DNA from 3 places in the Alteromonas sp. W364 genome. Region 2 is predicted to be linked to each of the others. Evidence: predicted binding sites of a transcription regulator. Region 2 holds the regulator's gene; each other region holds the start of a gene.
The links. The regulator FNR, encoded in region 2, switches genes on or off when oxygen is low (the NO sensors DNR and NnrR bind a similar motif). The targets are predictions, from matches to a motif close to TTGATCTAGATCAA.
Positions count from the first base shown of each region.

Region 1 (7,984 bases), on a different contig from region 2:
ACTCAATAAAGAACAGATGATCGGTTCATGGGCAGGTGCAATGGGCCATACTCAGTTCATGCCGACTGCGTATATGAAATATGCCATCGATGGCGATGATGATGGAAAAATCGACCTTTGGAACAGTGAAAAAGACGCCCTAGCATCAGCCGCAAACTTCCTCGCTAACTTAGGTTGGAAGCCTGGCCTGCGCTGGGGAAGAGAGGTCACACTTCCAGAAGCATTTGATTATTCAACGCTAGGAAGCGATAAGAAAGAAATCTCACATTGGACCGCAATGGCACTGACTAAAACAAATGGCCAGAGCTTAGGGGAATCATCGATACCCTCAAAACTCATCATTCCCGCTGGCCATCAGGGTCCTGCATTTTTGGTATATCATAACTTCGATGTCATTCTGCGATGGAATAATTCTGAATTCTACGGCATTGCAGTGGGTCAATTGGCAAACCGTATTTTGGGTAACGATGAACTGAGTAAAGCACTCCCTGACTTACCTAGCTACAGCGTTTCACAAATGGCAAATATGCAACGAAAATTGAACGCGCTGGGGATTGATGTCGGCGGGGCTGACGGCATTATTGGTCCTGCGACACGCTCAGGTATCAGTCAGTTCCAAGCTAAACACGGTTTGGTTGCCGATGGTTTCCCATCGAAGGAAACCTACACTGCTATCATGAACACCCAATAGACTTTATCAGCACTTGGTTATATGTGCATAGAAAAGAGGCCATAAATGGCCTATCTTCGGTTCAGATGGGTCTCTATCCAAGCCAAGTAGGCTTAGTACATGTGTTGACCACCATTGATAGACAAGGTTGAGCCTGTAATAAAACCGGATTCGTCATCAACTAAAAAAGCCACGCTGTTAGCAATATCTTCAGGTTTACCTAGACGCCCAACTGGGATTGTCTTTATGATTTTAGCTAACACGTCCTCAGGCACCGCTCGCACCATATCAGTGTCGACATAACCAGGTGCAATCGCATTCACGGTAATGCCTTTACCAGCGCCCTCAAGGGCTAGTGCTTTGGTAAAGCCGTGAATACCCGATTTAGCAGCAGCGTAGTTCACTTGACCATACTGACCCGCTTGGCCGTTTACCGATCCTACGTTTATGATGCGACCAAATTGACGCTCTCTCATTCCGTCAATCACCGCTCGGCAAGTATTAAAACAAGATGCTAAGTTAGTTTGAATAACAGCATCCCATTGTTCAAAACTCATTCTGTGCATTGTCCCGTCGCGCGTAATCCCTGCATTATTCACTAGAATATCGATATGCCCGTAATCATTTTCGATTTTTTCAATAGCGGCTGCCGTTGCTGTAAAATCTGACACGTCGAATTTTACTGCGGGAATGCCGGTGCGCTCGCTAAATTCAGCCGCCTTCACGTCATTTCCGCCATAGTTCGCAATAACTTTGTATCCTTTATTGGCTAATGTTGTACAAATTGCTTCGCCTATACCACGAGTCCCGCCTGTTACTAATGCTACTCTAGTCATATCCATTTCCTGTTTTGTTATTGCTAGCTATGTTTCCGAGACCTTTCTAGGCCGACTTCGACAAGGCAGGTGAATCCACCTCCCTTTTCATGCACACCATAATAGATGAGATGATTGTTTATAATACATACAATACATGACAAAAATGAGACTTTGGTCTATCCAGTTTTAAAACAGTAAAATAGCTTGATGTAGATCATCAACTTAAGGCGCAATCGGCATATTCCATTCACTTTGTGCATAGTTTTAAAAATACCTGTTCATGGGCGCTTTAGCGGCGTTATACTCGGTGGTATAAGGTGAATGATTGTTTGAAAAAAAGGAGTAAATGTGCAAAACACTTACCGTTTGGTGATTGATTGTCCTGACCAAACTGGACTCGTCGCAGCAGTATCACAATTTCTCACTGACCATGGTGCGAATATTCTCGAGGCCAACCATCATACAGATTTGCAGTTACAACGCTTTTTTATGCGCCATGAGATTGAAGCTGATTCGGTTCAACTCAGCCACAAAGCGTTTGTCGACGCTTTTAGCAAAATAGCGCAAGCGTACGATATGCGTTGGACCCTTAATAATTCAGACACTAAAGCGAAAGTTGCTTTGCTAGCGAGCAAAGAGTCCCATTGTTTAATCGACGTACTGCATCGCTGGCATACTGGTGAGTTGCAGTGTGACATCCCCTGTATTATTGCTAACCATGAAAAGATGCGCGAATATGCCGATTGGTACAAAGTCCCCTTTCATTATATTGATTTTAGCGATAAAAAAGTGGCGTTCGCTGAAATCGAAAGACTGCTCGACCATTATCAAATTGACCTAACCGTACTCGCGCGTTTTATGCAGATAGTTCCCGATTATTTATGTCAGAAGCTAGCCGGTAAAGCGATTAATATTCATCATAGTTTCTTACCTTCATTTGCTGGCGCCAAGCCTTATCAACAAGCCTACGAGAGAGGTGTAAAGCTGATCGGAGCGACATGCCACTACGTAACTACAGACTTAGATGAAGGCCCAATCATTGAACAAGAAGTACTGCGAATTAGTCATAGCGATAGTTCCTTAGATATGGTGAGAAAAGGGAAACGTTGTGAAGTTAACGCATTAGCCAATGGCATCCGTTATCACCTGCAAGATCGCGTCATCATTCATCAAAACAAAACTGTTGTTTTTGCATAACAATCGCCTCAACTAGCATGGCCTGAATACTTGCGTTACAAACGCGGTATGCCTACTATTGAGGCGACAAATGAAAATAGAGCATCAGATTCTATCCATCTCAAATAAGTAAAAAGGAAAACGACATGAAAAAAGTGCTACTAAGCCTATCAGCAATAGCGATGGCTTTATCACTTGCCGGCTGCTCAGAACAACCTACAGAGCAAGCCAAACCCGAAATCATCGAACAACAAAGTATTGAGAACGTACTTTTAGAACAATTTGCTGGCCCTTATGGTGGCGTACCCGCTTTTGAAAGCATGTCTCTGGCCGATTTGAAACCTGCTCTAGAGAAAGGCATGGAATTGAATCTCGCTGAAATTGATGCGATCGCGAACAACCCTGAGCCACCCACTTTCGAAAACACGATTGTCGCTATGGAGCGAGCAGGCGACGAGCTTGGCCGAGTGTTCACGTACTGGGGCATATGGAGTTCGAACATATCCTCACCTGAGTTCAGAGAGATACAAAAAGAAATGGTGCCGGTCATCAGCGCATTTTCTTCGAAAATCACCCAAAACGAAAAGTTATTTGAACGCGTAAAAGCGGTTTACGAAAGCGACGAGTTAAAAGCACTCGGTACTGAAGAACAACGAGTGACTTGGTTAACTTATAATGGTTTTGCCAGAAACGGGGCAACCTTGAACGCGGAAGACAAAAAGCGGTACGCCGAGATAAACCAAGAGCTTGCGTCATTGCAAACACAATTTTCAAGTAACATTCTTGCCGATGAAGAAAACTACGTTCTATATTTGAATGAAGACCAATTGGCTGGGCTTCCAGAATCATTCGTAAAAGCTTCAGCAGGTATGGCTGAGAGCCGCGGTGAAGTAGGTAAATACGCGATTACCAATACACGCTCATCGATGGACCCCTTCTTAACTTACTCTGAGAATCGAGAGTTAAGAGAAAAAGTATGGCGCACCTATTACAGTCGTGGAGACAACGGTGATCAGTTTGACAACAATGAGTTAATCAAACAAATCTTAGCGCTACGCCACGAACGAATTAAGTTACTAGGCTATGATAACTATGCGCAATGGCGTCTGGAAGACCGCATGGCTAAAACACCAGAACGCGCAATGGCCTTAATGGAAAAAGTCTGGCCTGCAGCTATCGCACGTGTCGAAGAAGAAGTTGCAGATATGCAAGCTATCGCTGACGCGGAAGGTGCTGATATTACCATCGAGCCTTGGGATTATCGCTTCTACGCTGAAAAAGTGAGAAAAGACAAATACTCACTCGACTCTGACGAAGTGAAACAATACTTGCAACTAGACAAACTGCGCGAAGCGATGTTTTATGTTGCCGGCCGCCTATTCAACTTTGAGTTTACGCCAGTGGCTGAGGGTAAAGTACCTGTATTTCATCCAGACGTGAAAGTATGGGAAGTGAAAGACAAAACAAGCGGTAATTTAGTTGGATTGTGGTACCTAGACCCATTTGCAAGACAAGGTAAACGCTCGGGTGCATGGGCAACGACCTATCGTAGCTACACTACCTTCGACGGAGAGAAAACCGTACTGTCTTCGAACAATTCAAACTTCGTGAAAGGTGCGGATGGTGAACCAACACTGATCTCTTGGGATGACGCAGAGACGTATTTCCATGAATTTGGTCATGCCTTACATTTCTTATCTGCCGACGTGAAGTACCCCACTTCGCACTCTGGTGTGCGTGACTACACTGAATTCCAATCACAATTGTTAGAGCGTTGGTTGACCACAGATGAAGTCATCAATACATACCTAGTGCACTACAAAACGGGTGAGCCGATTCCTCAGGAATTAGTTGCTAAAATTAAGAACGCCTCAACCTTCAATGAAGGCTTTAAAACGACAGAGTACATGTCTTCTGCCATTATGGATTTGCTGTATCACACAACCGATCCAGCTAAGATTGAGCCTGATAGTTTTGAGCGTGAACAATTAACCCGTTTAGGTATGCCAGAAGAAGTTGTTATGCGTCACAGAACAACTCATTTCGGTCATATCTTTTCAAGTGAAGGCTATGCGTCAGCTTATTATGGGTATATGTGGGCAGAAGTATTAACATCGGATGCTGCAGAAGCCTTCGCAGAAGCACCAGGCGGCTTTTACGATGAAGAAGTTGGTGCACGTTTAGTTAAGTACTTATTCTCTGTCAGAAACGCAATGGACCCAGCTGAAGCCTATCGTATGTTTAGAGGGCGAGACGCGAAGGTTGAAGCTCTGATGCGAGATCGTGGATTTCCTGTGACGTCCGAAGAATAGCCATCAGGCTCATCGTGCGATAGTCACCGAGCGATAGTCTCATCCAGCGAAAATAGAAGGCCATATAATCTAACATGATATGGCCTTTTTTATGTTTCGAGAGCGCTTATCGGCAGAAAAAACTGCGCCGTTTTTATCAAGGGTAAACCTGCTGAATAAACGCTAAGGTATTTTTCACTGCCCCGGCATTCTTTGTAACAATCTCTTGGCAAGCCGAGCCAGCAGCCTTTCTAGCCTCGTTATCTGTCAACCATGCACTTAAAATACTGGTCATCTCATCAGGTGTATTAATCAACGCCAAACCTCCTGAGGAGGCTAAGGTTTCGCAAATAACTGGGTTATTAAAAATGCTTGGCCCCATCACACTTGGGACACCATATACTGATGGTTCAAGAGCGTTATGCCCCCCCTTGTTTACAAAACTTCCACCCACGAAGGCAAATGTAGAGAAACTGTAAAATGCATTCAACATACCCATCGTATCGACCAGGACAATATCGGGCATGTTGCTAAGTTCCCCCATCAACTCTAGCTCAGATACGCGCACTGTAGTAAAGCCAGTTGCTAAACATAGCTGGGCGACTTTATCAAAACGATGTGGGTGCCTTGGCACGACCACCAAGACTATCGACGCATCTTGTTCACGCAAGCGCTTAAAGTTATCAATACAGATTAGTTCTTCCGAGTCATGCGTGCTGCCGGCAATAAAAATGGCTTGTTTTTGATAATTTAGTTTGGTCTTTAATTGTTGCGCAAGCTCAGTATCTCGCTGGTCGATAAGCAAATCGAACTTCATATTATTGCTAATTTTTAGATTTGATTTATACACACCTAGTGCTAAAAAGTTATCAAAGTCTTGCTGCCCTTGTGCACAAATCAGAGTGAACTTGCGCAAGCAGGGACGAAATAATTTCGCAAGCATCTCATAATTTTTTAAAGAATGAGAGGACATTCGAGCATTCACTAGCACAGCTGGAACCTGGCGCTTATAGCACTGATGCAGCATATTTGGCCATATTTCCACTTCAGTAACAATGACTAAACTGGGCGCTAGTTTATGGAAGAAAAGCCATACGAAAATAGGAATATCAAAAGCTAAATATACATGCTGTACACGGTCTTTAAAAATGGCTCTAGCTTGTTTAGCCCCTGTTGTCGAGGTAGTCGATATTGTAATAACTTTATCCGGATACGCTTTCTCTATTTGCGCAACCAGTTGCTTTGCGGCATTCACTTCGCCCATAGACACGCAGTGTATCAAGATGCCATTCTGTTTGGGCTTTCCGATGAAACCAAAGCGCTCTCTATTTTTATTAGCTTGCCCCTCCGTTTTCTCGCGCTTTAAAACAAGCTTGAGTAAAGCTAAGGGAAGTAAGAGCAACAACAGCAGGTTATACAACCAGCGCCATATCGTGTGATGCCATTGTGGTTTATATGCTTGAGTCATAAATTTCGAATAAGTGCAGAGATAAGTTGCTCTTGGGTAAAAGGCTTAACCAAGTAATCATCCATCCCAATTTTTAAACAGGCTTCTAAATCCTCAGCCATGCCATGAGCGGTAGCAGCAATAATCCGCTGTTGTGCAATACTTGGCTTATCTGACGAACGAATCAACTTAGTCGCTTCAAAACCATCCATAATAGGCATTTGACAGTCCATGATCACGAAATCGTATGCGCCATTTTGTTCGATTAGTCTGATTGCTTCAGCTCCGTCACCCGCAATATCAAGCTCAATGTTTAAATATGAAAGCATCTCAGTAAATACGACCTGATTGATTTGATTATCTTCAGCAATCAGTAGGCGTTTATTCTCTAAAGCATTGAGACGCTGGCTCTTTTGCTCAGCCTGATGGGACATAACAAATTTCAATAAAGTCTCAAGATTCTTCAAAAGTGTCGTTGGATCATCAAAAAATACTTTCTCTGTCGCATAAGAAAGTACATTTTCTTCAAACTGACATTCGCTGTCCGCATCTGGCCAGAAAATTCTCATTTTCATTCTACCTAGGCGCATAACACTTTTGGCAAACAAAGTAATATCGATATTTTCATGCTCGTCGGGCATGATAATGATGTTAAACCAGCGTTGGCTCAATTTCAGTTCAGCCAACGCTTTAGACATTGAATTAACCACTTTCACATCCAGTGCGTTATTTACTTTTACGTTCTGCCATTGGCTAATCACATCATCTTGGCAGCTAATAATGATACTGGGTGCCAAGTGCGATTGCTTATTAATACTTTTAGTCTGTTCTACAGCTTCGAATGGTAGAGTAAACCAAAATGTAGAGCCTCTTCCTTCTTGGCTCTCAACACCAAGTTCTCCATTCATCACGTTCACCAATTGACGGCAGATACTTAGGCCTAAACCCGTGCCGCCATAGGCTCTTGTAATAGAACTATCTGCTTGTTCAAACTCAGCAAATACATTTTCAAGGTTTTCTTTACTGATACCAATACCTGTATCAACAATTTTCACCAGTAGTGTAGAAGCGTCTTGCAATGAGAATGCAAGGTGAATACTGCCGTGATGCGTGAATTTCACGGCGTTTGTGCATAGATTATTAATAATCTGCGCCAAGCGATGATCATCTGCATGGATTAAACCAGGTAAGTCCGAGGCAAAGTCTACTGTAAAGTCTAGCCCTTTTTTGGTCGCAGCATGGACATGCCATTGAGCGCATTCAGTCATTCTCTCACGCAAGTCAAAGTCGCGCGCTAATAGCTCTAATTTGCCCGCTTCTAACTTACTAAAGTCAAGCAACTCATTTATCAGATGCAAAAGCGACTCTGCACTGCGCTTAACAATGTTCGCGTATTCAGTTTGTTTATTATTTAACCCCGACGCCAATAGCAAATCATTCATCCCCAGCACCCCATTGATAGGTGTGCGAATTTCGTGACTCATGTTTGCTAAAAATAAACTTTTGGCTTGATTCGCTGCTTCGCTGGCAGCCACGGCATTTTTTAAATCCGAGATATCTTGAAATGCACCCTTTAACCTAA
Region 1 covers NZ_JAVRID010000005.1:5,714-13,697, reverse strand. The annotation lists gene RM556_RS09150 (lytic murein transglycosylase) at 1-691, shown strand, start outside; gene phbB (acetoacetyl-CoA reductase) at 784-1,506, opposite strand; gene purU (formyltetrahydrofolate deformylase) at 1,837-2,685, shown strand; gene RM556_RS09135 (M3 family metallopeptidase) at 2,811-4,976, shown strand; gene RM556_RS09130 (3-deoxy-D-manno-octulosonic acid transferase) at 5,113-6,423, opposite strand; gene RM556_RS09125 (PAS domain S-box protein) at 6,420-7,984, opposite strand, start outside.
Region 1: the regulator FNR is predicted to act here: its motif matches at 1,693-1,706, upstream of phbB (acetoacetyl-CoA reductase).

Region 2 (7,984 bases):
CACTTGCTAAACCACCACGCTTAAAGCCAACACCCAGTAATCTAAAAACTTGCCATTCGGTTAAGGTGTTTGCCCATGCTTCAAGTTCGTCTAACTTACCACTGGCATAGGCAGCCCCTACGTAGGCCCCAATTGAACATCCGGCGATGACATCAATTTGTATGCCGGCACGCTGTAACGCGCGAATAACCCCAATATGGGCCCAACCTCTGGCTGCTCCTGCACCTAATGCAAGTCCAATTTTCATGAAATTCCTTTTACAAGTTTGCTATTTGAATCACTAAAGATTCATCTATGTTAGTCGAAGAGACTTCTTCACTATTGAAGTCATACGCTTTACGTTCGGAACTGCGGTCTATTTGCAGCCCCTTGAAGTCAAATAAGTCGGTATCAGCCAATTGGCTCGGGATAATGCTCTTTGTAGCATTAAAGATATTCTCGACTCTGCCAGGCGTTTGTCTATCCCATTCATTCAACATTGCTTTCACGTTTTGACGTTGCAAGTTTTCTTGTGAACCACAAAGGTTGCATGGAATGATAGGGTACTCTCGAATTGCAGCCAGTGAAGCGATATCTTTCTCGCGGCAGTAGGCTAGAGGGCGAATGACGATGTTGCGCTTATCATCTGATAAGAGCTTTGGTGGCATGGATTTTAGCTTGGCACCATAGAACATGTTTAAAAAGGTTGTTTCCACCATATCATCCATGTGATGACCCAAGGCGATTTTAGTCGCGCCAATTTTTTCAGCGAAGGAATATAAACTTCCGCGCCTTAAACGTGAACACAATCCACATGTGGTTTTTCCATCTTCTATTTTGGACTTAACAACAGAGTAGGTGTCTTTATCGATAATATAATAAGGAATATTTTTCTGTTCCAAATAACTCGGTAGAATATCCTCTGGAAAACCGGGTTGCTTTTGGTCCAAGTTAACGGCGATAACCTCAAAATTAATCGGGGCTGATTGCTGTAAACTAAGCAAAATGTCCAACATCACAAAGCTGTCCTTGCCACCACTAATGGCAGCCATAACAACATCACCATCTTCAATCATCTGATAGTCTGCTATCGCTTTGCCCACATTTCTGCGAATGCGCTTTACGAGTTTGTCATTGTTATATTTTTGCTTAGGTAAGTTTGAAGTTTGAACCACTGTGTATGCCTGTGAATGTGCCGACCTATAAAAGTATGGATGATGCTCGCATACCTAATCTTTGGCGCACATTTTAAAGCTTGTTGTCTGGGTAAGCAAACAAGGAATGAAAAGAGATGCCCGATTTAGGCATCTCTTTGGTTTTGTGTAACAAAACGAGGGTGTTTGTTTATGGCTTTATGATGAGCGTGTCACAATTAACCGCATCGATAATCATTTCTGCAGTATTCCCCAACAGGGCTGCTGAAATACCTCTTCGCCCAACAGATCCTATTATCAGTAAATCTGCGTCCAGTTCATTACTTAGCTTAGGAATAACATCTTCAGGCAAGCCCTCTAGTACATGCATCGTAGCATCCTGAAGGGAATGAGTCGTGGCTAGCTCATTCAACTTATTCGTATGTCTTTCTTGTACTGAACGATTGTAAACTTCTGGCGCAAAATTCGGGACTTCCACGGCAATGTGCACAGGCGCGCCAGCATAAGAATTGGCCAAGTGAAGTGTTGAGTTCGTCAATTTAGCTAGCTCATTTCCTGTTTCAGCGATTTTATCACTCAAGCTTATATGCTGATCATCTTTAGCTGAAACACCAATAGAAGCAAGGACTTTACCATTATTTGTCCATTCATGATCTTTGACCAAAAGCACATCAACAGGCGCGTTGCGCAAAATATGCCAATCATTCGGTGTGAAAATACTAGATGCTAACATGCCATGCTTCTTAGTGGATTTCACAATCAGGTCACATGATTCTTCCTGGCAAGTTTCCACCACGGATTCATGCAACTTCTTTTGCCATTTAATCTTGGTGCTAATGTTAACGTCAGTAGTTAGTTCCTTTAGCAGGGCAGTTAGGTTAAGCGATTCATGTTCTAACATTGCCTGTTTCATTTCGTAGCGTTCGTCGCTTGTGAGGATCGCGGCCATGTCATATGACTTATCGTAAATTGAGGATAGGGCAACGACGCTAGCGCCGGTTTTTTCAGCAAGGAAAATAGCTCGATTGAGTGAAGGTTGTTGTTTTGTGCTTGGGTCAATGACAGCTAAAATTTTGCTACAAGTAAACATAGTGTTCTCCAGAACGTTGTTATCTATGTATATTGTAGATATTTATGGGCAATGTGCTAGTAACCACATTGCCCCAGATCAAGTTTGCGAATAATAAACTTAACAAACTTGGGTAAAGTTTATTTCCATATCGGGAAGGCGTTGCTTTATGCCGTCGAAATCACTAATAGTGATTAACTTGCCATCAACCTTAATCAGATCTTCTTTTTGGAATCGGGTTAGCAAGCGGCTAATAGTCTCAACCGTCAAGCCCAAATAATTACCAATTTCATTACGCGTCATCGATAAATTGAATTGCTTGGCGGAAAAGCCTCGTTCTTCAAATCGCTGAGATAAGTGACTTAAAAAGTGAAGAAGACGCTCTTCTGCGCTTCTTTTACTGAGTAACATCATCAAATCGTGGTCGTGTTTGATTTCAGCACTCATGAAACGCATGATTTGTTGTCTTAGTTTTGGAAATCTGACTGACATCTCATCTAAGGTCTCGTAAGGCAGTTCGCACACCATTGCAGTTTCTAACGCTTGGGTATAACTGCCATGCTTATCGTCTTTCAATGCGTCGAATCCGATAATATCGCCAGGGAAGTGGAACCCAATAATCTGCTCAACACCGTCTTTATCACTAACATAAGATTTAAATGAACCTGAACGTACGGCATATAATGAATGGAATTTGTCACCATAACGGACTAATTTATCGTTTTTATGAAGGGGTTTTTTTCGCTCAATGATATCGTCCAAGGTATCAAGTTCATTTTTGTTTAAACTAACCGGTAAACACAAATGACTAAAGCTACAACTTTGGCAGTGAATTGAGAGTTCTGGACCTTTTGCCATGACTTACTCTTTTTGATGATTTTCAGATCAATTATTACCTGTAACAAGGTCGTAGGTCAAGATCAAAGAAAACGCAAGTAGTAGAATAGCAATCATTTTTCGAGTGTATTTATGTTGAAAAATGGGCAGTAAGAAACCTGCACCAAGGCTAGTTGCCATGACCGCAGGTAGCGTCCCCAAGCCAAAGAACAACATCATCGAAGCGCCTTGATAAACACTTTCGCTTGCCAATGACCAACTGAGCATGGAGTAGACTAAACCACAAGGCAGCCAACCCCAAATCATCCCGTAAGCTATTGTGTATAATGGGTTTTTAAATGGGATAAGCTTTTTACCAATCGGGGAAATATGTCGCCAAAGATGGCTTCCCAGGCGTTCTATTGCTGAAAGGCCTTTGTACCAATCACTGATATAAAGTGCCAGCAACACCATAAACACGATGCTAATTATTTGAAATATTGGGAACGCGTTATTCGCACTGGTGCTTATTATGCTGCCAATATACCCTGTTAACGCGCCAGCTGCGGTATAACTCAATATACGACCAATGTTGTAGGCACAGATATAGGGGAGTTGTGAAACGTTTTTCGGAATAGCAAAGGTGAAAGCACTAGCAATACCGCCACACATGCCTATGCAGTGTACCCCCCCAGCAAGCCCAATTAAAAATGCACTTAATAGATTGAAATCGGGATTCAACGCTTTGGTTCTTTTTTGTCTTTAGCTAATTCAGCCTGTTGTTCGTTCGCGTTGCTATCCGCTGCGTCATTCGTCTTTTCAGCACTTTCTGACTTGATATCGTCATCAAATAGAATGCTGTACCCTTGACGATCTAAGTCTTCAAACTGATTACTTTTTACTGCCCAAAAGAATACACCGATAGCAATTCCGACGATGATAATGGCTAATGGGATCAATACATAAATGATACTCACGGCTTCTTCCTAGCTGTTGCGCATTAAACGCGTGGAATTATACACCACTATAATAGAACTTATCGACATCCCTAGAGCCGCCATCCAAGGTGTTAGAAATCCACCAATAGCAAAAGGTAATACAAGTATGTTGTACGACAGCGCCCACGCAATATTCTGCTTAATCTTTCGCTTAGTACGTTTGGCCATATTGATGACATGTAATAGAGAGGCTAAGTCTTGATTCAATAAAATAACATCAGCCGCATTTTTAGCCAGATCAGATGCATTTCCCACCGCGACGCTAACATCTGACACTGCTAAAACAGGTGCATCATTAATACCATCACCCAGCATTAATACACTGCGCCCATTTGCTTGAAGTTGTTTTATGTACATCAGTTTTTGTTCAGGTGCTTGTTCAGCCACGGTATTTTTAATATTTAGGCTGTTAGCGACATGTGTCACATTCTGTAAGGTATCACCACTTAATATTGTTTGCTCGTAGGGAGCTAAGGCTTTGATGACGTCTACCACATCTTCTTTTAACTTATCTCTTAACCAGAATGCTGAGACAAGTGTGTCGTTTTCACTCAGGAGTACGTTTGCCCCCTGAAGTTCATTTCGTTGTTGTTCACTGAGCGCTTCGGCCGGAATCTTCCCTAGAATGTAATTCGGAGAGCCGATACGGTATTGATTTTTTCCAATTTTACAATTTAAGCCTTTACCTATGACTACTTGCAAATCATCCACGGCGAATAAATCAGTCTGCGTTTCTAATGATCCGAATGCCTTAGCAATAGGGTGCTCAGACTGCAACTCTATACTTTTTGCGATGCTTCGATATTTATCGATTGACGCTGATTCGTTATCAGCAAACCAAGACTTGTCTATTGTGAATTCACCATGGGTTAATGTACCTGTTTTATCAAATACAATGTCGGTAACTTCAGTAAGCTGCTCAAGAGCGTCAGCTCGTTTAAGCAAAATACCTTGCTTGTTTAACCTAGCCATTGCGCATGTAAGGGCAGATGGCGTCGCCAAGCCTAGTGCACACGGGCAGGTTGCGACAAGTACCGATATCGTAATCCAAAAGGCGTGCTCATTGCCTTGGTAAGCCCAAAATGCATAGGTAAGTGCTGAAATCGTTAAAACAGCTACCACAAAGTAACGACTCAGTTTATCCGCAATGAGAGCCACTTTGGGCTTACTTGATAGGGCAGTTTCTTGCAATCTAAGTATTTGATTCACCATTGCATGTTTGAGGGTTTTACTTACCTTCAACTTGATAGCGCCATTTTGATTAATGGTACCGCCAAACACGGGGTCGTTAACTTGTTTTGTTACGGGCTCAAACTCACCGGTAAGCATTGATTCATCTAGTAGGGCTTTCCCCTCAACAATGAATCCGTCGACTGGAATAATCTCACCAGCCTTGACCAAAACGAGGTCGTCAACTTTGAGTTGTTTTGCTAGTACGGAGCGTGTCTCTTTGCCTGTCCACAAATTGGCAGTAACCGGGATATGCTTTAACATGTTTGAAGATATCTGCGTTGCTTTGTGTCTAGATCGATGTTCCAAAAAACGACTAATCAACAAGAAAAAGATGAACATGCAAATAGACTCAAAATAAACCTCTGCATTCGGTTTATTCACCGTAAAGAAACCAGCGATATAGGTTGCTAAAATAGCTATTGTTACCGGGATATCCATATTCACCGTTCGCGCCATAATTGCTTTCATTGCGCTGAGATAAAATACACTGCCTGCATATAACACCACAGGAGTCGTAAGGACTAAGCTTATCCAATTGAAATATTTAGTTGTTTCCGCATCGATATTACCGAATAAGTCGAAATACTGACCCATTGCTAACATCATAACTTGCATTGTCATCAAGCCCGACAGACCTACTTTTTTCAAAAAACTTTTTTGTTCTCGTTGATAAGAAGCTTCATGGCTATCAGCTTGGAACGGCAAGGATTCATAACCGATTGTTTTTAATTGTCTTAACACTTGGGAAAGTTTTAGAACGTTGTTGTCCCAAATGACCATTGCTCTGCGAGCACCAACATTGACAGATACCTGCTTTATTCCCTTTGTTTTAGCTAATTGCTTTTCTATTAACCAACCACAAGCGGCGCAAGTAATGCCTTCAACGGTGAGTTGAATTTCTTTATCTGTTCCAATATCAAAAACGAATTCTTCTTGTAATTCGGGTTCATCATAAACCGCTAACTTAGCCAAGGTATTATCTAAGGCTGCATCGCCACGAGCTGCTGGCTCTGTTCTAAATTCGTAGTAGCTTTCTAGCCCGTTATCGACAATTGAAGAAGCCACAGCTTGGCAACCTGGACAACACATTGAATGACTCACACCTAGAATCGTAACAGGGTATTTGTTGCCTTCAAGATTGGGTAGACCGCAGTGAAAGCAGCCGCCTTCTGGAATATTGATGCTCATGTTCGTTGACTAAGGCTCTAGTTTGATAGGAGAACGTGCCGGTAGATTTACATTTTGTTGTACTTTCCAAGCTTCATCTAAAGGCGTTAATCGAACTCGCCATTTACCTTGATAATCAGCGTCTGTGGAAGCTCTGTAGATACCATTTGCATCAGCGCTCAATAACACATGAAAATCTTTCTCTTCCTGAGTTACATGGAAAAAATCCAACTTCAATGCTTCTAGCGTGCTAGGTAGGCCTGAAATAAACTCAACTGAGATGATGCCATCATCAATATTGAATAATGTTTTTATTTCTAGCTCCTTGGCTGCCTGTATTTTATCTAAGCGTGAATTGATTGTTTTCCCTTCTTTGTAATAGTCATCAATGACTAAACTATCACTTCCGTCTGTAGCGTAACTAATGACAATCCCGCCGACAATAAAAGAGGAAAGGGGAATACAAATGAGAAACCATGGGTAGAATTGTTTGTACCAAGGTTTAATATCCTGCGTTTCCATAAAACTCCAAAGGTAAAATTGAGAAAGCTTTTGCTGAGTTTGCAACAGCGAGAGAAATTATACCGAATAAGATAAAGAAAAGCCCCGAGAACTCGAGGCTTTTTGTTCGTTTTTTACTGACTGTTAGACAGGCTATAAACGTAAGCGGCGACAACGTGAATTTTGTCTTCACCTAGTGTTTCTTTGAAGGCTGGCATAACACCATTTCGACCGTAATAAAGTGTTTGTGTCACGGATTTTTCATTCCCGCCATACAACCAAATATTATCAGTCAGGTTAGGCGCACCAAGCAATTGATTGCCTTTGCCATCCATACCGTGACATGCAGCACATACAGCAAAACGTGCTTTACCTTTTTCTTTCAAGCCTTGGTCAACATCTCTGCCACTTAAGCTCAAAGTATATGCAACAACCTCTGCAACACCGTCTTCACCCATACTGTTTAGCCAACCTGGCATTGCGCCTCGACGACCTAAAACGAGAGTTTCCTTGATTTTGTCACCAGATCCGCCGTACAGCCAATCATCATCTGTCAGGTTAGGGAAGCCAGATGCCGCACCCTTCGCATTAGAGCCATGGCATTGAGCACAGTTTTGCAAGAATAAACGTTGCCCAACTTGAATAGCTTCTTCATTTTCTGCTAAGACTTCAACTGGCGTCTTTGCGTATTCAGCGAAGATAGGGTCGAATTTTTCATTCGCATACTTCACTTGTAGCGCATATTCGTTCAAGTTACCTGCAGCAATGTCTTCTTCTAGCGCCAACTTTGACTCTTCTAAAGACAACACACCTTGATTTGAACTTGTCCAACCGATGACACCTTTAAACCCGCCTAGGCCTGGGTAGATAATCAAATAAGCGACACCCCAAACGATACAAATATAGAATAAGATCGTCCACCAACGAGGAAGTTGATTGTTTAACTCCTCAATGCCGTCGAACTCATGCCCCATAGACACGCCTTCTTCAACACCTGTTTTATTCGCGAGAGTCCATCGTAATAGGAAGTAACAACCTACGATAGTACCTAGAGATATCACTGATAT
Region 2 covers NZ_JAVRID010000001.1:418,800-426,783, forward strand. The annotation lists gene rssA (patatin-like phospholipase RssA) at 1-247, opposite strand, end outside; gene ttcA (tRNA 2-thiocytidine(32) synthetase TtcA) at 258-1,154, opposite strand; gene uspE (universal stress protein UspE) at 1,324-2,223, opposite strand; gene fnr (fumarate/nitrate reduction transcriptional regulator Fnr) at 2,323-3,060, opposite strand; gene RM556_RS01865 (sulfite exporter TauE/SafE family protein) at 3,088-3,759, opposite strand; gene ccoS (cbb3-type cytochrome oxidase assembly protein CcoS) at 3,756-3,995, opposite strand; gene RM556_RS01875 (heavy metal translocating P-type ATPase) at 4,005-6,437, opposite strand; gene RM556_RS01880 (FixH family protein) at 6,447-6,938, opposite strand; gene ccoP (cytochrome-c oxidase, cbb3-type subunit III) at 7,052-7,984, opposite strand, start outside.

Region 3 (7,984 bases), on a different contig from region 2:
AAATCTCGCATAGAAAACTGGTTTAGTTTTGCGTGAAAATTACCAAAATAGAGGTATAAAAAGTAATGAATGGGCCTCTCAAAATTGCCCTCCCAATAATCGCTAGCAATACTGCTGTCACAAATTTGTTCGGCGCTAACTTCCGATAACAAGACATCGACAAGCGTCGACTTCGGCGCCGATTTCTTATATTCGATGGCTTCTTCCAGCAACACATTGATTTCTTCCAATAGGCTAAGAATGTCTGCTTTTGTTAAATGCTCGACAAACTCCGCTGCATGCTTGCGTTGAATAGGTCTGAACCATTTGTCCTGAAAAAGCTGATAAAAATTATCATCAATGTTATCGATTTCATCATACACGTACGTACTCGGTTTAATAAATATCGACTTACGATTAACGAACCGAATGATTAAACATTGTTGGTCTTTGCTGAGCGCTTGAAAGCGCTGGATGAACGTTTGATCCTCTTCATCTAATAATGAGGCACATGGGCCTGTCACAAATTTCAAGAATTCATGAAAGTGGGTGTGATAATAGTAGGTTGGTAAGTCGCGCACGTTATCCAAAAAGCTAAATGTTTCTATGCCGCAAAGCATACTAAATAACTGTGTAAATATACAGTACTGATTTGGATGCTATAAATGCATGCTTCACAATCGTTACAAATGTATGCTTTACTAACATTTCTTTAAACGAATACGCAAAGGAAGCTCATGTTTAGTCATATCATGTTGGGTGCAAACGACATTCAAGAATCAAAGAAATTTTACGACGCAATCTTCGCTGTGCTTGGCTGCAAGCCAGGTGTCATTGATGATAAAGGCCGTTGTTTTTGGTACGAAAAAACCGGTGTTTTCTCAGTAACAAAACCCATTGATGGCCAGCCTGCGACTCACGCAAATGGCAGTACATATGGATTTGCGGCAAAATCAACCGATGAAGTGGACGCTTGGTATCAAGCCGGTTTAGAGAACGGCGGGACAGCCTGTGAAGATGCTCCGGGTTTGCGTAATAATGGCAAAGTCGACCTGTATCTAGCCTATTTACGCGATCCGGCGGGAAACAAAGTTTGTGCGCTTTTTAAGCCTTGATTTTGGCTGTTATTAGTACAATCGGGCCTTAAGGTTGGATACTAATATTTATGAGGGTGCCGTTCGTAGCGCGCTAAAAGAGTTTAGTCTAAAGCAAGCGATCGCACTCTCTCTAATATGTTGCCATCGTGTCGGTAGCTATTATGACCGTTTTAGTAGAGCAGAAACTTGGGGAAACCCAGGTAAATTGAGAAACGCGAGAACGGCTGTTTACAATTGGTTGAAAGGCGTTAATACGGACTACAAAAGGCAGAGTGCATCACTTGAAGTTGAAATTCCCGATTCTGATGATTTTGGTTCGGTTGAAGCAACTCTCGCGCAGGTCGCTGCCATTGCTCATTATTATATGGTTGAGCAGCTCGAATCGAAGGAAATACAATTGACAAAGTTGGTACTAGATCGCTGTTTAGAAATAGCTGATGTTCGAATCCAAGAGCTATTAGATAAAGATTCAAGAATGGAACCGTCGATCGCTGCAATAGAGTCACATAACATTTATCAAAAAGAAATGCGCTTGCATGTGGAGCTTCTGAAAGGAATAAAAGGTAGCTTAGACCCGGTTGAATTTGTAGATAAAGTGTTAGCAGTAAAGAAAGACAAACAAGAACAATTTGATTTCAGGTTGGACGAAGAAAATTAACAAGGATTAGCATGAAGAATTTACTCACCGTTTTAGTGATATTTTTAACTTATGGTTGCAGCTCGACGGCTAATAATAGCCAATTTACAGGTGATCTCTCGACAAGCTCAACAGATCCTCAATATGGTTATATTGAATCAAAGCCGGTTGAACTGGGTGGCTTTATGCGAGGAACAAAATACGAGGGTGCACACTTTGAGTATTTCAGTAGCTTACTTGGGCCACAAGGGCAGAAGGTGAAGGTAGAGCGCCTCGGCAGCTGTTGTGAATTTGAGGATGCATCTTTGCCTCTCGGTGGTGGTTTACTAGATCGTTATGAGCTTACCTATGAAGGCCAGAAAAAACCGGCTGTCATTTACGTCAATCTCTACCGTTTCGAGCAACCCAAAGCACCGCAGGGGTTTACACTCTTGTAAGGCAATGTCTGAATTAAGGGATTAATTATATATGAAAAATGGCATCAACAACTTCGTTAAAACAGCCAATCAATATCTATTATTTACTGGGCTAATCATTATAGTCGGTTTTTTTGCCTATCAACTCGCCAAAGAAATCTTCAAAAGTGATTATCAAAAACACAATTCAATAGCACTCGTCGATGAAACTGAATTGGAAGAATATCCTATCGAGCTCCAAACAAGTTTCGTTAACAAGTATAAGGATGTGTTCCTTTTCAGGGTAAGTTCAAACAGGCTCGCAAGAGAAGATAAAGAAGTCAGCAATTTAAGAAAACCGTTAGCTATGATGAGTAACAGCTTCGGAGGTTATGAGGATCTAGAAACTGTTAATTTCTTATTCACAGGCGCCAGTTATAAAAGAACCTTACTCGACAAAAATTCCCTGATTCTCGATTACACTTTTCTTAACGATACGGTAGACATTGACTCTTACAATCGCCAATTCAAGTTAGATAAACACCTCTTTACCGTTGTGAAAGACGATACGAATAAAGACAAGCAACTGAACCGCAAAGATAGTATCGATCTATTGGCGAGTGATTATGACGGCAGAAATGTCACCACCGTTTTTTCAGATATCGAAAATTATGAAATTGTTGATCACAATGTCTTACTTGTTATCCGAATGGTTGACGAGAAAAAAGAAGCAACTCTTTATGACTTGGTTAGCGGTGCTAAGACAAAGATTGATATTAATGTACCAACGACCTAAGCGTCATGGCGTGAGACCAGGGAGAACAATCAACCAACCTGAATTTTCTGCTTCGCTACCCATTCAAAATATTCGGTCAGCTCTGGATTATCTTGTATTAGCGAGAGGCTGTTGAGGTGTTTGGCTAACTCCATCTCGCTGAAGCGTCGATGTAATCCGTTGTGGCACTGTCTACAAATATCGATGCCCTGAGCTAGCTCTGCTTTGCTGTAGTGTTTTTTGAAATAGTTGCGTCGATGCATCTTTTTTGGGATCAAGTGATGGAAGGTTAGGTGCGTTTGTCGATGACACAGGGGACATTCGCCTAAACTACTTCGGCGAGGATATTTGCGGGTTTGGCTTCGGCTTCTATTTTCCATATTTTAAGTTACGTTATATGTGACGATTACGATTTTGAAAAACATTTTAGTTTTTGCACGTCCTAAAACGCATTCATCTCGTAGTAATATCAAACACGTAAATTTGTATAGGTAGTTCGTATGAGTTTAACCAGTGCAGCCACGTTTGAGTGCCCTTACTGTATGACGTATAACGATCTAGAGATAGACGAACAAAATGATGTGGGTCAGCAGCAAATTGTAGATTGTCAGATTTGTTGCTCACCTATAGAGCTAAGCATAATAGACAATGGCTTTGGTATTGAAATCATTGCCAAACGAGATGACGAATAAAATGACGATAAAAGCTTTCAACGCCAGTGACATTGAAAATATGCCGCAACGAGTGCGAGCAAATTTTATCAATTCACTTTCAGGGTTTAAAAGTGGCAACTTAATTGGTACCACCGATAAACACGGTATCGATAACCTGGCTGTCGTGAGTTCGGTCTTCCATGTTGGGGCCCATCCTCCCTTGCTCGGCATGATAATGCGACCGCATACGGTACCGCGTGATACCTTGCAAAATATTAAAGATAGCGGTGAATATACAATCAATCATATTTGCACCGACTTAGTTGAAAAAGCGCATCATACATCTGCCCGTTTTGATTCTGATGTGAGTGAGTTTGAACAACTTGGCTTAAGCCCACAAATGAGTGAACAGGTGAAAGCGCCCTATGTACTTGAAGCTCAAATCAAGTTGGGTATGCAGGTGCAAGATATTCAGGTACTCGCAATCAATCAAACTGAATTAGTCATTGGGCAAGTCGTTGAAGTGATTCTGAACGAAACGTGGGTCAGTCAAGATGGCTATGTGGATATTGAATCAGCCCAGTCTGTTGCTGTATCAGGTCTTGATTCTTATCATACCACTTCTCGTTTGGGGCGCTTTAGTTATGCAAAACCAAATGAAAACTTACATCACCTAGATATAAAAACTGGAAAAGCTAGAGAGAACTCATGATCCCGAATTTAGACCAATTATTGATTGTTTGCGGTATTGCAATCGTTGCTGTTGCTGTGATTGTATGGATTTTGGTTAAGTTACCAATGGATGACCAATCTAGCCGCGATGAGTAAATACTAGTTTAAGCTAGATCAAATAAAGTTAATTTTTTGAATAGTTTTTGTAGATGGATCCAAAAACTTTCGGTATAAGTATCAATAGTGGTAAACATTAAAAGCACCACCCTTTGCAAACTCGTCATTTTTTGGCGAGTTTTTTTCGTTTAAGGGCCAGTGTAAAAGAGAATCATTTTTATTTTCGTCTACAAATTGGGAAACGCATTATGAATAACGTTAATCGTCGCGACTTTTTAAAATTATCAGGCTCTACTCTAATCGGCCTCACATTGGGTGGCGTTGCATTAAATGCCAACGCGCAAGAAAAGCTAAAACTAGATGATCCGACAGCTATGGCGCTTAAATACGTTCATAAGTCTGAAGTTGAAGGCAAGAAGTGTTCAAACTGCCTATTGATTCAAGGTGAAGATGGTCAAGAATGGCGTCCATGTGGTGCATTCCCAGGTAAGCTTGTGAATGCAAATGGCTACTGCTCAGCTTGGGCATTAAAGCCATCATAAGATAGTTTTACTAAAAAAGTAAAAAAGGGGTCAGAGTTAATTATTTTTTCTTTCTGATTTGCACAGGCCCTTAATAATATAAACACGCTTTTCGGCATCCTGCCCGCTCCCAAATGGCATCCATGCCATTTGAAGGTTTATATTATTAAGGACCTGAACAAACCGCGAAAAAATAATTAACACTGACCCCTTTTTTGTTATTTTATTGGGCGCATAGCGTCTTTAAAGTGCTTATGTTCATAAGCGCCATTTGCAAAACTTGGTTTGAGAATCGCTTTATTTGCTTTTTCATAGTGGTAGGCCAAGTTTAATAGCAATGCTTCATCCCAAGCAGTGCCCATGAAGCTTAAATTAATGGGTAAACCTTTCATGTCGCCCATCGGAACACTCACTTGAGGGTAGCCCGCAATAGCGGCTAACCAACCCGCTCCAGCAAATCCTCCAGGAAAGCTGTCACCATAAACTGGGTCAATTAGGAAGGCAGGTGTTTGGCTCGGCATCATGATAGCGTCTACATTGTGGTCCTTCAGAAGTTTGTCGATGCCATTGTCTTGTGTTGAGACTCTTAAGAATTCTTTGATTTCTTTATAGTCGTCATCATAACCATTCTTTGCTTCTGCCTGAACAAACAAGCTTTGGTCGAAGATAGCGAGCTCTCTTTCACTACTGTCATTGAACTTCATTACATCTGCTAATGTGCGTGTAGTCACCGCTTGTGCACTGTTAGCCAAATATGCATTTAGCTCGTGTTTGAATTCGATAAGTAAAAGATCTAGTGCCTTTCCCCAGAATCCTTCGGGTGTATCGAACGCTTCAATCATAACCAGTTCAACACCATAGCCTTTCATGATCTGCTGAGCATTTTCAAAGGCTTCAATGATTTCTGGATGGTCACCCTGCACGGCTTTAAATACGCCTATTCGTTTGCCTTTGAGTGTTTTCCCTAGTTCGTTTAAATAATCTTTAGCGTGCAAGTCGGCTTCTTTCGTGTACGAGTCCATAGGATCGCTTCCAGCCATCACTGACAGCATTAGTGCGGCATCTTCAATACTTCTTGTCATTGGTCCTGCAGTGTCTTGCGTCACAGAAATAGGTACGATATGTGTGCGAGATAATAAGCCCACTGTCGGTTTGACGCCCGCAATGCCGTTCATGGCAGTTGGGCAAATAATGGAACCGTTGGTTTCAGTACCAATTGCCAAGGAGGCGAATTGCGCAGCGATTGCTGCGCCTGAACCAGATGATGAACCGCAAGGCGTTCTGTCCAAGCTATGCGGGTTTCTTGTTTGGCCACCTAACGCACTCCAGCCGCTGACCGAGTCGTTTGAGCGGAAATTAGCCCATTGAGATAAGTTAGTTTTACCTAAAATGATCGCACCCTCGGCTTTGAGTTTGGCGATAATGGGCGCGTCACGCTCGGTTATATTGTTAGCCAACACAATCGCACCGGCGGTTGTTGGCAGTTCGCTGGTTTCCACGTTGTCTTTTACCAGCACGGGTATACCATGTAACTTACCTAAAGCATTGCCTTCAGCTCGATCTTTGTCTTTCTGTTTGGCTTCAGCTAGCGCGTTTGGGTTTAAGGATAGTACTGCTTGTACTTTTGGTCCCTTGCGATCTAAGGCATCGATACGTGCTAAGTAAGCAGCAACTAACGTTTCAGAGCTTAACTCTCCTTTTGCAATTAACTGTGCTTGTTCAACGGCACTTAAATCTAATATTGCGGGGGTGCTAATGCTGGTTTGATAAGCTGCTTGCTCATGCTTTGCATGTCCATCCGCCCCGAAGGTGTTGAAAGAAAGTGCTATCAATAGGCCGGTGGCGCTGAGGGTACGAACTAGATTTCTCATATTATTTTCCATGTTATAGAGCAAGCTAATGATGTGAAGCCAAGGCTTGTGCAAATAAGCTACACTGTCTAAGCCGGTCTCAACGGTATTAATTGTTATCGAAAAATGCAAGTATCAAGGTTCTTTTATGGAGGGAAGTTTATGACAAGTGTAAACGAGTCTGCACCACAACATGATAAGTTGAATTATGTCGAGTTTGCAGCGCGCGACTTAAAAGCCACAAGCATATTTTTTAATAAAGCCTTTGCATGGGATTTTACTTGGTATGGTGAGGAGTATGTGGCATTTTCAAATGAAGGATTAGATGGCGGTTTCTATCAAGCTGACTTGAAGACACGTGAAGAAACTGGCGGGGCGCTACTCATCTTTTATTCCAATAATTTGGAGTCAACGATGGCGAAAGTCAGTGAATCTGGCGGTGACATCGTCAAGCCTATTTTTTCTTTTCCGGGCGGACGACGTTTTCACTTCTTAGAGCCCAGCGGTAATGAGTTCGCGGTGTGGTCAGATTTAGGTTTGGAGGAAGCATGAAAATTTACGGTGATATAAAATCAGGTAATTGTTATAAAATTAAACTGACATGCGACTTACTCTCCTTGCCCTACGATTGGATTCACGTAGACATTATGGCTGGGGACACAAAAACCCCAGAGTATTTGGCAAAGAATGCTGCGGGGAAAATCCCCCTTCTCGAATTAGATGATGGTCGGTTTCTGAGTGAGTCGAACGCGATTATCAATTTCCTTGCACACAATACGAGCTTATTACCAAGCGACCCATATGCACTTGCGCAGGTTCAGCAATGGCAGTTCTTTGAGCAATACAGCCATGAACCCTTTATCGCCGTTGCCCGTTTTATCAATAAGTATCTGGGTATGCCAGAAGAACGCAAAGCGGAGTATGAAAAACTTCAAGCAGGTGGACACAAAGCGCTCAGGCTGATGGAGTCGCAGTTGGGAAAAACGCAATACCTTGCTGGCGACAAACTGACTACTGCGGATATAAGTTTGTATGCTTACACGCATGTGAGTGACGAGGGTGGATTTGATTTAGCGAGCAATCCAAATATTCAAGCTTGGCTAAAACGCGTTGAAGCACATCCAAATTATTCAGCTATGTCTTGAAGTATTAATTCAAAATACGGCAGTGAGTGATAAAAACGGCTATTTGCATTCTAAGGTTGGAAACATCAACTGAGAAGTGAGTGAACATACATCCGTTTTGTGCAAAAGGTGGTAGGTTAGGCTGAGCCTTTCGAAAAAGTCTT
Region 3 covers NZ_JAVRID010000012.1:53,146-61,129, forward strand. The annotation lists gene RM556_RS16395 (exonuclease domain-containing protein) at 1-560, opposite strand, end outside; gene RM556_RS16400 (VOC family protein) at 717-1,094, shown strand; gene RM556_RS16405 (DUF416 family protein) at 1,129-1,734, shown strand; gene RM556_RS16410 (hypothetical protein) at 1,746-2,150, shown strand; gene RM556_RS16415 (hypothetical protein) at 2,182-2,904, shown strand; gene RM556_RS16420 (hypothetical protein) at 2,934-3,263, opposite strand; gene RM556_RS16425 (CPXCG motif-containing cysteine-rich protein) at 3,384-3,575, shown strand; gene RM556_RS16430 (flavin reductase family protein) at 3,577-4,248, shown strand; gene RM556_RS16435 (high-potential iron-sulfur protein) at 4,574-4,867, shown strand; gene RM556_RS16440 (amidase) at 5,065-6,717, opposite strand; gene RM556_RS16445 (VOC family protein) at 6,859-7,248, shown strand; gene RM556_RS16450 (glutathione S-transferase family protein) at 7,245-7,841, shown strand.
Region 3: the regulator FNR is predicted to act here: its motif matches at 4,373-4,386, upstream of RM556_RS16435 (high-potential iron-sulfur protein).